2 regions of the Sphingomonas sp. SORGH_AS_0438 genome follow, and region 2 is predicted to be linked to the other one. Evidence: riboswitches for the same ligand, from Rfam matches in the RefSeq annotation. Region 2 holds a riboswitch; the other holds the start of a gene.
What was found. A riboswitch is a leader RNA that binds a small molecule or an ion and turns the genes downstream of it on or off. The one in region 2 is predicted to bind glycine.

Region 1 (7,678 bases), 1.5 Mb from region 2:
ACGAGCCGAGCGGGAAAAGCCCCAGGTCGATCGCGTAATTCTGGCGGCTGAGGCGCGTATAGTGGCGCACCGCCTCCGGCTCGGCGAGGCCGGGCAGGCCGATCGGCGCGGAACGGGCGAGGCCGCCCAGCCGGTCGGTCGCGGACGCGGCGGCGCCGCCGGTGAAGTCGACGCCGGTCGTCTCGGTATCGCCGATCTCGAAGATCAGCGCTTCCTCCAGCATCAGCGCCTTGTTGCCGGTGAAGGTCGGGGCGTCGGTGCCGCCGGCCTGGGGCGCGGTCGGGCGCCAGCCGCTCTGGTTGATGCTCATGCCAGTACCTCCTGGAGCGCGGCGGCCAGGGTTTCTACATCCTCCGCCGTGGTAGTTTCGGTGACGGCGACGACCAGGCCGTTCGCCAGGTCACCCTCGCCCGGATAGAGGCGGCCGAGCGACACGCCCGCCAGGATGCCGCGATCGGCCAGGGTGCGGACGACGGGGCGGGCCTCCTTCGACAGCTTCAGCGTGAATTCGTTGAAGAATCGGTCGGTGACCAGCTCGACGCCCGGCACCTGCGCCAGCCGGTCGGCCGCGGCGACCGCGCCCGCATGGTTGATCGCCGCGAGCCGGCGCAGGCCCGCTTCGCCGAGCAGCGTCATGTGGATCGAGAAGGCGAGCGCGCACAGTCCCGAATTGGTGCAGATGTTCGACGTCGCCTTTTCGCGGCGGATATGCTGCTCCCGCGTCGACAGCGTCAGCACGAAGCCGCGACGGCCATCGGCATCCACCGTCTCGCCGCACAACCGGCCCGGCATCTGGCGGACATATTTGTCCTTGCAGCCGAACAGCCCGACATAGGGGCCGCCGAATTGCAGGCCGACGCCCAGCGACTGGCCCTCGCCGACGACGATGTCGGCGTCCATCTCGCCGGGGCTGCGGATCGCGCCCAGCGCCACCGGCTCGGTGACGACGGCGATCAGCAGCGCCTTCTTCGCATGGCAGGCCTGGGCCAGCGGCGTCAGGTCGGCGATGCGACCGAGGATGTCGGGATATTGGACGACGACGCAGGAGGTGTCGTCGTCGATCTTCGCGATCAGCGCGTCGAGATCGCCCTCGGCCGACAGCACCGGCAGCGCGGTGTCGAGCTGGTCGCCGGTGTATTTGGCCATCGTCCTGGCGACCGAGACGTAATGCGGGTGCAGCCCGCCCGACAGTATCGCCTTGCCGCGCCGGGTGATGCGCCGCGCCATGCCGATCGCCTCCCAGCAGGCGGTCGAGCCGTCATACATGGAGGCATTGGCGACGTCGGTCCCCAGCAGGCGCGCGACCTGCGTCTGGAACTCGAACAGCATCTGCAGCGTGCCCTGCGCAATTTCCGGCTGATAGGGCGTGTAGGCGGTCAGGAACTCGCCACGCTGGATCAGGTGATCGACGCTGGCGGGGACATGGTGGCGATAGGCGCCCGCGCCCAGGAAGAAGGGGACTTCGCCCGCCACCGTGTTGCGGCGCGCGAGCGCGGTCATGTGCCGCTCCACCGCCAGTTCGGAGGCATGGCCGGGCAGGTCGGCGATCGGGCCGGACAGGCGCGCCTCGGCGGGAACGTCGACGAACAGGTCGTCGATAGCATTCGCGCCGATGACGGCGAGCATCGCCTCGCGGTCGGTGGGGGTAAGCGGCAGGTAGCGCATTCGGTGCAACTCCCCCCCTCCCGGACCGGGAGGGGGAAGGGGGTGGGGCGGGTCCGGGCGATGCTGTCCGCCCGGACCGGAAACGGGATCAGAGCTTGGCGACGAACGCTTCGTAGGCGGCCTCGTCCATCAGCTCTTCCAGCTCGCTCTCGTCGGACAGCGTGATGCGGAAGAACCAGCCTTCGCCATCGGCGTCCGAATTGACCAGGTCGGGCTGGTCGGCAAGCGCGGCATTGCCCTCCAGCACGGTGCCGGAGACGGGCGTGTAGACGTCGGAGGCGGCCTTGACCGACTCGACCACCGCCGCCTCGTCGCCCTTGCTGAGCTGGCGGCCCTCGGCGGGCACGTCGACGAACACGATGTCGCCGAGCTGGCCCTGGGCATAGTCGGTGATGCCGACGGTGCCGATCGCGCCGTCGACGTCGATCCACTCATGATCTTCGGTGAAGTAACGCATTATTTTGCTCCCTGACGAACATAGCGATGGGGGACGAAGGGCATGGCGGCGACCACCGCCTCATGGACCTTGCCGCGCTGGACCAGGCGGACGCCGGTGCCGGGCGCGGCGAGATCAGTCGGGACATAGGCCATGGCGATCGCGCCGCCGAGCGTGGGGGCGAAGCCGCCGCTGGTGACGCGGCCGATCACCGCGCCATCGGCATCGACCACCGACGCGCCCTCGCGCACCGGCTGGCGGCCGGTGACGAGCAGGCCGACGCGCTGTACCGCCGGGCCGCTCTCGCGCTCCGCCAGGATGCGCGCGGCCCCGGCGAAATCGGCCGCCTCGCGACGCTTCCTGGCGAGCGCGAAGCCGAGATCGGCCATGACCGGCGTCGTCTCCGGGTCGAGGTCGTGGCCGTATAGCGGCAGACCCGCCTCCAGCCGCAGCGAGTCGCGCGCGCCGAGACCGATCGGCCGGATTTCTGGCTGATCGAGCAGCGCATCGGCGAAGGCGGCGACCGCCTCGGCCGGGACCGAGATTTCCAGCCCGTCCTCGCCGGTATAGCCCGACCGGCTGATCCAGAGCGGCGTGCCGTTCCAGTCGAACGCGCCCGCGGTCATGAACACCAGCGAATCGACGCCCGGCACCAGCCGCGCGACGGTGGCGACCGCCTTGGGCCCCTGCACCGCGAGCAGCGCCTGTTCGTCCTGCAGGTTGATGGTGACGTCGTCGGACAGCGTTTCGAGCAGATAGCCGATATCGTCATACTTGGTCGCGCCGTTGACGACCATGTAGAGTTCGGTGCCGGGTTGGCCGTCCTCGTCGGTGCTGGCACGCCGCGTGATCATCAGATCGTCGAGCACGCCGCCCTCGTCGTTGAGCAGCAGCGAATAGCGCATCCGGTTCACGCCCAGGCCCTGGATGTCGCCGGGCAGCACCGCCTCCAGCGCGCGGTCGACGCCTTCGCCGGTCAGGACCAGCTGGCCCATATGGCTGACGTCGAACAGGCCGGCCGATTCGCGCACCCAAAGATGCTCGGCCATGATGCCCTCATATTGGACGGGCATGATATAGCCGGCGAAGGGCACCATCCGCCCGCCATGGGCGCGGTGCCAGGCGTCGAGCGGCAGTAGCTGCGGCTCTTCCTGATCCTCGGGGGCGTCTTCGACGTTCAGCAGCGTTTCCGCATCGGACATTCGGCCGTACTCCAAAAAGGGCGAGTCGGCGGCACGCATGGCCGCACGAAATTCGAACCCCCTCTGTCACGGGACCTGAGAGCTTTCACCGCCGGCGCATCGATCGAGCGTCCGTTGTCGGCTTACCCCTTCGGTGGTCGCCCTGAAAGGACAACGCTTTCCAGAGTGTCGTGCGACCCCATGCGGTCCTTGGTGCCTGAGAGATTCCGGGGCGGTTGCTCCTTCGGCGGCCCTGAAAGGGGCGCTCTCCCGCACGGGGCATCGACGTTGGTGTCGCTCTGGCCAGCCGCATCGCCCCTGTCAACGGGAGATGCGGCGGTCCGGCGGGAACAATTATACGGGCCGTGCGTGCACGGCCCGGAAGCGGCTCAGCGCGACGCGTTGTAGCGGAGCTGCGCGTCGGTCATCTGGAAGCCGACCAGCGCCTCGAAGCTGGCGGACAGCACCGCCTTGCGGACCTCGGGCTTGGACAGCGGATCGGTGGCGGCATCCTCGTCGCCGGCCTTGCGGCGGCGGGTCAGCTGGTCGCGCACCTCTTGCGGCAGGGTGGCGGCGCTGCGGGCGATGCTGGTGGTGGCGGAGCCGCTGACCTCCGCGCGCGCCTGGCCGGCGGCGAACTGCACGGTGACGCTGCCGATCCGCTTGGCGACCACCATGTTGCCGCCGCGCACGATGGCGACGAAATAGGGCAGGGTGACGGTCCGCGCCGAATCGGTGCGGATGCGGCGCGCCTGCACGTCGAAGGTGACGGTGGTGACGACGTCGTTGCCCTGGTCGTTGCAGCTGCCGCGCACATGGGTCATCACCGCGACCAGGTCGATCGCATTCTCGTCCTGGCTGGTCGGCGGGTCGAACAGCGTGATGTCGCCGGTCGCGGCGGGCACGCCGACCACCGGACAGGCGGTGCGCACGGCGGTGATGCCGCCGGTGGCGTCGATTTCGCCCGTGGTCTTACAGCCGGCGAGCAACGTCGCCGCGGCGAGGGTGGGGAGCAGGATCTTCACGGACAACGCGGCACCTCAGGGGTCGGGGCCGCGCAAATGGCGGCCGGCAATTCCGCCCAATAGGAAGCGGCTTGGACCCGCGCAAGCAATCGCGTAGAGCGCGAGCCATGCAGGCCCCTCTTTCGGAACCCGTCGCCGCTCCCGCGCCCCCGCCCGTGGCGGCCGCGAGCGACAAGCCCGCGCTCGAATTGCTGATCGCCGCGCCGCGCGGTTTCTGCGCCGGCGTCGACCGCGCGATCCGCATCGTCGAGCTGGCGATCGAGAAGCACGGCGCGCCCGTCTATGTCCGGCACGAGATCGTCCACAATAAATTCGTGGTCGATCGGCTGCGCGCGATGGGCGCGGTGTTCGTCGAGGAACTGGACGAGGTGCCGGACGACGCGCCCGTCGTCTTCTCCGCCCACGGCGTGCCCAAGTCGGTGCCGGCCGAGGCGCAGGATCGCGGCCTCGACTATCTCGACGCGACCTGCCCGCTCGTCTCCAAGGTGCATCGCCAGGCCGAGCGGCTGGTGAAGGATGGCCGCCACATCATCTTCATCGGTCATGCCGGCCATCCGGAGGTGATCGGCACCTTCGGCCAGGTGCCGGCGGGTACGATGAGCCTGATCGAGACGGTCGCGGATGCCGAGGCGTTCACGCCCCTCGACCCGACCAATCTCGCCTTCCTGACCCAGACGACGCTGTCGGTCGACGATACGGCGGCAGTGGTCGCGACCCTGCAGGACCGGTTCCCGCTGATCGCCGCGCCGCGCGGCGAGGATATATGCTACGCCACCTCCAATCGCCAGGCGGCGGTAAAGGCGATCGCCTCCGCCTGCGACGCGATGCTGGTGATCGGCGCGCCCAATTCGTCCAACTCGGTCCGGCTGGTCGAGGTGGCGGAGCGCGAGGGGACGCCGGCGCTGCTGATCCAGCGTGCCAACGAACTCGACTGGACCTTCCTGCACGGCGTCGGCACGCTAGGGATCACCGCCGGGGCCTCCGCGCCCGAGTTGCTGGTCCGCGAACTGGTCGACCGGCTGTCGCTGCGCTACGCCGTGACCGAGCGGGAGGTCGAGACCAACCGGGAGACCATCGCGTTCAAGCTGCCTCGCGGCCTCGACCCCGACGCCTGAGTTCCTGCCATGGCCGTCTATACCCATGTCTCCGCCGAGTCGCTCGGCGCGTTCCTCCGCCGCTATGACCATGGCGCGCTCGTGTCCGCCAAGGGCATCGCCGAGGGGGTGGAGAACAGCAACTATCTGGTCGACACGACAGAGGGGCGCTTCATCCTGACCCTCTACGAGAAGCGCGTGTCGGCCGGCGACCTGCCCTTCTTCCTGGCGATGCTCGACCATCTCGCCGATCGCGGCCATCCGGTGCCGCGCGCGCTGCCCGACCGGGCGGGGGTGGCGATCCAGATGCTGGAGGGGCGGCCGGCCTGCCTGATCGAGTTCCTGCCCGGCGTCTCGCTCAGCCAGCCCACCGAGGGGCAGGCACTGGCGGCGGCGCGGGCGCTGGGGCGGATGCACCGCGACCTGGCCGATTTCACCGGCATGCGCGCCAATGCGCTGGGCATGACGGCGTGGCGGCCGCTGCTCGATCAGTGCGGCCGTTCGCTCGATACGATCGCGGCCGGACTGTACGACCGGGTCGACCGCGCGCTCGCGGCGGTGGAGGCGGCATGGCCGCAAGGACTGGCGACGGGCGCGATCCATGCGGACCTGTTCCCGGACAATGTGCTGATGCTGGGCGAGGAGGTCACCGGGTTGATCGACTTCTATTTCGCCTGCACCGATATCCGCGCCTACGACCTGGCGGTGACGCACAGCAGCTGGGCGTTCGACGGGCAGGGGATGCCACTGTCGCCCGCCGTGGGCCGGGCGATCGTGACCGGCTATGACGCCGAGCATCCGTTGACCGATGCCGAGCGCGCCGCGCTGCCGGTGCTGGCGCAGGGGGCGTGCATCCGCTTCCTGCTGACCCGCGCCTGGGACTGGCTCAACACGCCGGCTGATGCGCTGGTCACGCGCAAGGACCCGCTCGCCTATCTGCGCCGACTCGACTGGTATGAAGCCAATATGGGAGCCTTCGCATGACGCCGGTCGAGATCGCCACGGACGGCGCGTGCAAGGGCAATCCCGGTCCCGGCGGCTGGGGCGCGATCATCCGCTCGGGCACGCATGAGAAGGAATTGTCGGGCGGCGAGCCGCTGACCACCAACAACCGCATGGAGTTGATGGCGGCGATCGAGGCGCTGAACGCGCTGACCCGGCCGTGCAAGGTCACGCTGTCGACCGACAGCCGCTATGTGATGGACGGCCTGACCAAGTGGATCAAGGGCTGGCTGCGCAACGGCTGGAAGACCGCCGACAAGAAGCCGGTGAAGAATGCGGAGCTGTGGCAGGCGCTGCTCAAGGCCGCCGAGCCGCATCAGATCGAGTGGAAATGGGTGAAGGGCCATGCCGGCCACCCCGACAACGAACGCGCCGATACGCTGGCCAGTGATGCCGCGCTGGTGGCGGGGCGGCGGGGGTAGGGGGCCGTACCTCTCCGTCCGTTCCCCGGCCTTCGCCGGGGCACGGATTCAGGCGAAACGATACCCTCTCCCTTGCATAGGGCCGCTCAGCCGAATCGCCCCGGCGCATAGCGGCCCGGATCGACCCCGGGCAGCGCCGGCACCTCGCCCAGCACCAGCGCCGCTGCCAGCGTGGCGGCGGCAGGCGCGGTCTGGATGCCGAAACCGCCTTGCCCCGCGCACCAGAAGAACCCGGCCTCCGCCATGCCATAGACGGGCAGGCGATCGGGCGCGAAGCTGCGCAGGCCCGCCCAGCGACGCTCGACGCCGTCGACGCGCCAGTCGACCGCGCCCTCGAACCGGTCGATCGCCACCGCCACGTCCATCTCCTCCGGCGCGGCGTCGCAGGGGTCGCTCGGCACCTCGTCATGCGGCGACAGCCAGACACGACCGCCCGGCTCCGGCTTGAAGTAGAAGCGGCCGGCGATGTCGGCGATCATCGGGATGCCGGCCGGGGCGGGGGGATCGGTGCGGAGCTGCACCATGGTCCGGCGATAGGGGGCGATGCCGATCGGTCGCACGCCGCAGCGCACCGCCACCACGTCCGCCCAGGCGCCGGCCGCATTGACCAGCACATCCGCCGCGAACCGGCCAGCCTCGGTATCGATCGTCCAGCGGCCGTCGCGCCGGGTCGCCGTTCGCAGCCCCGCATCGGTGACGATCGTCGCGCCGGCCTTGCGCGCCTGCGCCAGGCTGTGGGCATGGAAACCGGCGACATCGATATAGGCGCAGCTCGGCTCCAGCACGCCCAGCGTCCAGTCGGGACGCAGGCCCGCCAGATGCGCGGCCGGATCGACCGGCGTCAGGGTCACCG
Region 2 (7,678 bases):
GTTCCGCGGCCATGCGATCGAGTGCCGGATCAATGCCGAGGACTGGCGCACCTTCGTCCCCTCGCCGGGGCTGGTGAAGCAGTTCCACGCGCCGGGCGGCATGCATGTCCGCGTCGATAGCGGCCTCTATGCCGGCTATAAGGTGCCGCCCTATTACGACAGCATGATCGCCAAGCTGATCGTCTACGGCGCCACCCGCGAAGGGGCGATCCGCCGCCTGCGCCGCGCGCTGGAGGAGTTCGTGATCGAGGGGATGAAGACCACCATCCCGCTCCACCAGGCGCTGATCGAAGACCCTGAGTTCCAGCAGGGCCAGTACACAATCAAGTGGCTGGAGGAATGGCTGGCGCGTCAGACCGACTGACGCCCATCGGTGTCGCGGTCGCCCATGCGCCGCGACACCGATCGACGGGGACGGGTGTATCCGCTCGATCGAACATAGCGGCGGGACACGCCGCCACCCGCCGAACATGTCGAATATTTAATATGGATCAATGAGGAACATCATTGATCCTGTCGCTTTCTTCCCTCGTCATCAATGAGGGAGTGTTCCAGATGAATTTGGTTCGCACGTTCGGCGCGGCTGCCCTGTTGTCGCTGGCTTCGGTTGCCGCGATCGCCCCCGCCAGCGCCCAGTGGGTCAAGGAACAGGCCAATGTTCCCGCCGGTCCGGATGGTCAGCGCGTCATCGATCTTCTCGCCAAGGGCAAGCGCCTGGAGACCGTAAGCTGTCACGACTTCGGCCAGCTCGACGAAAGCTTCCGGCCCCAGGCGATTGTCTATGCCGCCAATTACGGCCCCAAGGGCAAGGCGCATCCGACCGTGACGATCGACGGCGTCGAGAAGATCGTGCCGGTGGTCGTCGACCAGTGCAAGGCACGCCCCGGCAACCACTTCCTCGCCGCAGTGCAGACCGCGCTGAAGCTGGAGCCGCCGGTCGCCAAGCGGTGATCGAACGGCATGGGCGGGCGGGCCATCGGCACCGTCCGCCCATGCGCTTTCCCGCGGCCCGATGGAGTCGCGACCTTGGCATCGCCGTCGCAGCGGCGCATAAGCCCGGCATGGCCGATCTCCACCCTCCGGCGGCGACGCTCTACCATTATCCGCGCTGCTCCAAGTCGCGCGCGGCCCTGGCCCTGTTGCAAGCGGCCGGCGCCCAAGTGACGATCATCGACTATCTCAACGATCCGCCGTCCGCCGCCGAACTGGCCCGTCTCTATGCGAGTGCCGGCATCACGCCGTCCCAAGGCCTGCGCCGCACCGAAGCGGGCGCGGCCGCACTCACCGAGGCGGACGATGCGACGATCCTGGCGGCGATGGCCGCCGACCCGATCCTGATCGAACGTCCGCTGGTCGAGACCGAGCGGGGCGTCGTGCTGGCCCGCCCGCCCGAACGCGTGTCGGAGGTGCTGTGACTGCCGCCAAACAAGGCAGCGCCACGCCGCCTGCCGCTTTATCGGGCAGCAATCGGCCCGGCCATGCTCCATCCGCCCTGTGGGCGCAGTTGGCACGACCCGTGCAATGCGCCCGCACGGGCGAGGGTTCGAACGCTCGAACGAACGAAGCTTCCATGACGATCGAGGACGCGTTTCTGTGAAAAAAATCGAAGCCATCATCAAGCCGTTCAAGCTGGATGAGGTCAAGGAAGCGCTCCATGAGATCGGCGTGTCGGGTATCACCGTCACCGAGGCCAAGGGCTTCGGCCGGCAGAAGGGGCATACGGAGCTCTATCGCGGGGCCGAATATGTCGTGGATTTCCTGCCTAAGGTGAAGCTGGAGATCGTGGTCGAGGACGCCCTGGCCGAACGCGTGGTGGAGGCGATCGCCACCGCCGCGCAGACCGGCCGGATCGGCGACGGCAAGATCTTCGTCATTCCCGTGGAGGCGGCGCTACGCATCCGCACCGGCGAGCGCGACGAAGCGGCGATCTGAACCTCATCCTCCGTCCCGGTCGCGGCCGGGGCAGTATCGTTTTCAAACACGGCCCAAGCACTTCGCTGGGGCCTAGAAGGGAAGAACCATGGCGACGACGGCCAATGACATCCTGAAGAAGATCAAGACGGAGGAGATCGAGTGGGTCGACCTGCGCTTCACCGATCCCAAGGGCAAGTGGCAGCACCTGACCATGGTCGCCAGCATCATGGGCGAGGATGAGTGGACCGACGGCCTGATGTTCGACGGTTCGTCGATCGAGGGCTGGAAGGCGATCAACGAGTCCGACATGGTGCTCAAGCCCGATCTGGACGCGGTCTATACCGATCCCTTCTCGGCGACGCCGATGCTGATCGTGTTCTGCGACGTGGTCGAGCCCTCGACCGGCGAGCTCTATGCCCGCGATCCGCGCTCGACCGCCAAGCGCGCCGAGGCCTATCTGAAGACCACGGGCATCGGCGACACCGTCTATGTCGGCCCCGAGGCCGAGTTCTTCATGTTCGACAACGTGCAGTTCGACACGAACTATGCCGCGTCCTACTTCAAGATCGACGATGTCGAGCTGCCGACCAACACCGGCCGCGAATATGAGGGCGGCAACCTCGCCCACCGTCCGCGCGCCAAGGGCGGTTACTTCCCCGTCGCGCCGGTCGACTCGGCGGTCGACATCCGCGGCGAGATGGTCACCACCATGCTCGAAATGGGCCTGCCCTGCGACAAGCACCATCATGAGGTCGCCGCCGCGCAGCACGAGCTGGGCCTGACCTTCGGCACGCTGACCCAGACCGCCGACCGGATGCAGATCTACAAGTATGTCGTGCATCAGGTCGCCCATGCCTATGGCAAGACCGCGACCTTCATGCCCAAGCCGATCAAGGAAGATAACGGCTCGGGCATGCACACCCACTTCTCGATCTGGAACGGCAAGGAGCCGCTGTTCGCGGGCAATGGCTATGCCGGCCTATCGGACATGTGCCTCTATTTCATCGGCGGCATCATCAAGCATGCCAAGGCGGTCAACGCCTTCACCAACCCGTCGACCAACTCCTACAAGCGTCTGGTCCCGGGCTATGAGGCGCCGGTGCTGCTCGCTTATTCGGCGCGCAACCGTTCGGCCTCGTGCCGCATCCCGTACGGCACGGGTCCGAAGTCCAAGCGCGTCGAGGTCCGTTTCCCCGATGCGCTCGCCAACCCCTATCTCGCCTATGCGGCGCTGATGATGGCGGGCATGGACGGCATCCAGAACAAGATCCATCCCGGCGAGGCGATGGACAAGAACCTGTACGACCTGCCGCCGGCCGAACTGGCGCAGGTGCCGACCGTCGCCGGCTCGCTGCGCGAGGCGCTCGACTGCCTGGAAGCCGATCACGACTTCCTCCTGAAGGGCGACGTGTTCTCCAAGGACCAGATCGAGGCGTTCGTCGAGATCAAGCGCGCCGAAGTCGCGCGTTGGGAAATGACGCCCAGCCCGGTCGAATACGACATGTACTATAGCGGCTGATCCCCGCGCCGGCGGCCGGGCGATCCGGCCGCCGCATCAGGATCGCACGAACCCGGTCGACGCCCCCGCGCGTCGGCCGGGTTCGTCATGTCCGGGCCAGCGCCCGCATGATGCCGCTTGACCCCGCCCCCCGGCCCGGCCGATAGCCCGGTGCGTCGATGTGGGAGAGACCGGGCAACCGGCGCCGAAGGAGCAACCGCCCCGGAAACTCTCAGGCAAAAGGACCACATGGGCGACGGACATCTGGAGAGAGGCATGGGGCGTTCCCCGTGTCCGCCGACGGGATAGCGATCTCAGGCGCAAGGGACAGAAGGGGCATGGAAGGCCGGAACCACCGGCGAGAGGATGCCATGCACGCCGACGTCACCACTGCCGCCCCGCTCGACCGCGACATCCATCGGCCGATCAGCGTCGCCGAACTGTTCACCATCGGCATCGGCCCGTCCAGCTCGCATACGGTCGGCCCGATGCGTGCCGGCTTCGACTTCGCGCAGCGTGCGCTGGGGCAGGATTCGCCGCCGGTACGCGTCACCTGCGACCTGTACGGTTCGCTGGCGCTGACCGGACGCGGCCATGCGACCGACACCGCCACGATCCTGGGGTTGGCGGGCTGGGAACCGGAGCGAATCGATCCCGACGATGCCCCAACGATCCTCGACCGGATCGAGCAGGAGACGCGGATGATGCTCGGCGGCCGGATGCCGATCGCCTTCGCGGCGGGCGACATCGTCTTCCATCCGCGCGAGTTCCTGCCGGAACATCCGAACGGCCTGACCTTCACCGCCACGCTGGCCGACGATACGGCCTATACCGAGACCTATTTCTCGATCGGCGGCGGCGCGATCCTGCGGAAGGGCGCGGGCGTGGCGGCGGTCAACATCGCGGTGCGCCACCCCTTCTCCTCCGGCGCGGACCTGCTCGCGATCGGCGACGCGACCGGCCTCACCGTCGCCGACATCGTCCGCGCCAATGAAGAGGCCTGGCGTTCCCCCGCCGAGACCGACGCCTTTCTCGACGCGGTGCGCCAAGCGATGAGCGCCTGCATCGATCGCGGCATCGCGCAGGACGGCGTGCTGCCCGGCGGCCTGAAGGTGCGCCGCCGCGCCCGGTCGCTCTCCGCCAGCCTGACCGGCGAGCGGCCGGGCGGCAATCCAGCCGAGGTGTTCGAATGGGTCAGCCTCTGGGCGCTGGCGGTCAATGAGGAGAATGCGGCGGGCGGCCGCGTCGTCACCGCCCCGACCAATGGCGCGGCCGGTGTGCTGCCCGCCGTGCTGCGCTTCTACGAGACGTTGATCGCGGGCGCGGATGCGGTGGGTGCGCGCACCTTCCTGCTCACCGCCGCCGCGATCGGGATGCTGTACAAGAAGCGCGCCTCCATCTCGGCGGCGGAGATGGGCTGCCAGGGCGAGGTGGGCGTCGCCTGTTCGATGGCGGCGGGCGCGCTGGCGGCGGTGCTCGGCGGCAGCAACCGCCAGATCGAGAATGCCGCCGAGATCGGCATGGAGCATAATCTGGGCCTCACCTGCGACCCGATCGGCGGGCTGGTGCAGATCCCCTGCATCGAGCGCAACACGATGGGCGCGGTGAAGGCGATCAACGCCGCCTATCTGGCGCTGCGCGGCGACGGCAGCCACATCGTCAGCCTGGACGCGGTGATCGAGACGATGCGTCAGACCGGCGAGGACATGCGCTCGAAATATAAGGAAACCAGCCTGGGCGGGCTGGCGGTCAATGTGGTGGAATGCTGAGCGCGTGACGCCGGGCCGACCGACCGGCCCTCAATAATCCCGCGACACCCGCACGTTGACGCTCTGCCGCCCCAGCGTCGAGATGGACGACAGGATTGACAGCCAGCGAGTCACCTGGAACTCCACCTGGGTCGCGGAATAGCCCTGCCCGTCGGTGATGATCTCGGCATAGAGCCGCCGCGTCACGAATTTGCCCGCCGCCACCGACGTGCCCTGCCCGGTCTGCGGATCGGCGGGCAGGATGCGGAGGCGGTCCAGCCCTGCCGCGCGACGTATCGCGTTGATCGGGTTCAGGCCATTGCCGCCGTCCTGCAACGCCGCCACCGCCGCCGCCAGTTGCAGGGCTTCCGGCGCGGACAGGTTGGTGATCGATGTGCCGAACAGCAGCCGCGACAGCAATTCATCCTCCGGCAGGGCGGGCACGCTGGTGAAGCCGATCTCCGGCTTCAGCGCGGTGCCGGTGACGCGGATCGTCGCGTTCAGCCCGGTGCTGTCGGCATTGGCGGCGATGTCGAGCGCGGGATTGGCGGGGGTCTGCCCGTCGAAGCGGATCACGCCGCGCGCCAGTTCGAAATCGCGCCCGGCAAACTCCACATCGCCGCGGATCAGGTTGGCGCGGCCGGTGATCGAGGGATTGGTCGGCTGCCCCCCGATCTTCAGGTCAGCGGACCATTCGCTGGTCAGGCCCAAGCCGCTGACCATGACGCCGTTCCGGGCGCGGGCGTTCAGCGCCAGCGTCCAGGGCGCGGGCGGCGCGTCGTCGGCCACGTCGCCGCCCGGCAGGTTGATCTCGCGGACGTTGAGCTGCGGCGCGGCGGTGGCGGCGCTCGCCTGGCCCAGACGATAGCGGCTGCGGTTGAGCACCACATCGCCCGAGATGGTGCCGCCCGCCCCGTCCGACTGGAAGCGCAGGGGTCCGGTGACGGTCGCGCCGATATCGTCGCGGGCGATCATCACCGCATTGTCGGCATTGAGCCGCAGGTCGAGCCCCAGCCCCTTGGGCGCGGCGAAGTCGAACAGGCCGCTGCCCGTCACGCGCCCGTCCTTTCCGGCGGCGGCGGCGAAGCGATCGATGACCAGCCGCGATCCGCCGAACCGGCCGGTCGCCTGGACATTGGTCAGCAGCGTGCCGGTGGTCGCGCTCTCGATCCGCGCGCCATTCGCCCGCACCACGCCCCGGATCACCGGCGCGGCCAGCCGCCCGGTCACGTCCGCGCCGATCGCGACGGGGCCGGACAGGTCGAACAACTCCACGCCGGTCAGCCGCCACAGCGTATCGGCCGGGCCGGCATAACGGAGCTGCGCGAACAGCGCCGCATTGCCGATCCGGCTGGCGAGATCGCCCGAGCCGAGCGGCGCGAGCTGCGCCTGCGCCCGCCCGATCGTGCGGCCGCCGGATGCCACCACCGCGCGCAGGCCGGCGCGATCGGCGCGCAGCACGCCCGCCACCCCGATATCGATCGGTGCGGAGGTCAGGACCAGCCCCGACCGCGACACGCCGCGCAGGGTCAGGTCGACCGCGCCGGTCGGCGGTCCGCCCGCCGCCGCCGCATAGCGGAGCGTGCCCGAGGCGCTGCCCGACAAACCCAGCCCCGGAAAGCCGATATCCAGGATCGACATCGGCATACGGGTCAGCGCCGCCTGCGCCTCGATCCCGTCCTCGCCCAACCGGCCCGACACGGTCGCCTCGCCGCCGGCAAAGGCGAGGCCGGTCGGCTGCAACCGCAGCGCCGTGCCCTCGCGCACCAAGGTGGCGGGGGTGGTGAGCTGGATCGGCCGCTTGTCGAGCGTGCCCTGCGCGCGCACCACATAGCGGTCGCGCTCGATCCGGGTCACCGTCTGGAGGTCGAACGCTCGGCCGCGCGAACCGGCGACCCCCGCGCGCACCTCGCCCAGTCCATCGGTCAGCGCGGCGGAACCGGTGAAGCGCGCCAGCGACACCGCGCCATAGCGCAGGCCGATGCCGCTGGCGCTGCCCTGCACATCGGTACCGGCGGGATCGAGCAGCGCCACCGCGTCCAGGCGGCCTTGGCGCACGCTGCCGCCCGCCAGTCGCGCGTCGCGCGCGGTCAGATGTACCTCGACCCGCTGGATGCTGCCGGCCGGCGCGAAACCGATCGTGCCGGCCAGACCGCCACCCGCGACCGTCAGGCGGCCGTCGAAGCCGCCGGTCACGATGCCGAGCGTCCCGCTGGCGCGCGTCCCCGATACGTCGAGCGCGCCGATCACGATGCTCGCCGCACCTCCGCTCGGCAGCAGGATCGCGCCGCTCGCGCGGAACGGCCCCAGCCGCGAGCCGCCATTCGCCGTGAAGCCATAGCCCTGCGGCGTCGGATCGAGATGCGCGACGACGCTCGACAGGCCCAGCGCCGCGTTCGGCCGCTGGAACCGCAGATCGAGCGTCGGGCGCGCGATGTCGCCGTCCAGCACCAACGTCACCGGGCCATAGCTGGCCTGGCGGCCGCCGCCCTCAAAATGGAAGCTGCCGTCGCGGCGG

Region 1: it holds a riboswitch for glycine, as region 2 does, so the genes downstream of both, gcvT (glycine cleavage system aminomethyltransferase GcvT) here and QE452_RS09245 (L-serine ammonia-lyase) in region 2, are expected to answer to the same signal.

Annotation. Positions count from the first base shown of each region.
Region 1 is NZ_JAVIZS010000001.1:466,741-474,418, forward strand. It holds gene gcvPB (aminomethyl-transferring glycine dehydrogenase subunit GcvPB) at 1-310, opposite strand, end outside; gene gcvPA (aminomethyl-transferring glycine dehydrogenase subunit GcvPA) at 307-1,665, opposite strand; gene gcvH (glycine cleavage system protein GcvH) at 1,754-2,125, opposite strand; gene gcvT (glycine cleavage system aminomethyltransferase GcvT) at 2,122-3,303, opposite strand; glycine riboswitch at 3,477-3,565, opposite strand; gene QE452_RS02225 (hypothetical protein) at 3,672-4,307, opposite strand; gene ispH (4-hydroxy-3-methylbut-2-enyl diphosphate reductase) at 4,415-5,422, shown strand; gene thrB (homoserine kinase) at 5,432-6,385, shown strand; gene rnhA (ribonuclease HI) at 6,382-6,825, shown strand; gene QE452_RS02245 (FAD-dependent oxidoreductase) at 6,912-7,678, opposite strand, start outside.
Region 2 is NZ_JAVIZS010000001.1:1,998,261-2,005,938, forward strand. It holds gene accC (acetyl-CoA carboxylase biotin carboxylase subunit) at 1-364, shown strand, start outside; gene QE452_RS09225 (HdeA/HdeB family chaperone) at 556-951, shown strand; gene QE452_RS09230 (ArsC/Spx/MgsR family protein) at 1,062-1,415, shown strand; gene QE452_RS09235 (P-II family nitrogen regulator) at 1,594-1,932, shown strand; gene glnA (type I glutamate--ammonia ligase) at 2,021-3,433, shown strand; glycine riboswitch at 3,585-3,670, shown strand; gene QE452_RS09245 (L-serine ammonia-lyase) at 3,784-5,181, shown strand; gene QE452_RS09250 (translocation/assembly module TamB domain-containing protein) at 5,212-7,678, opposite strand, start outside.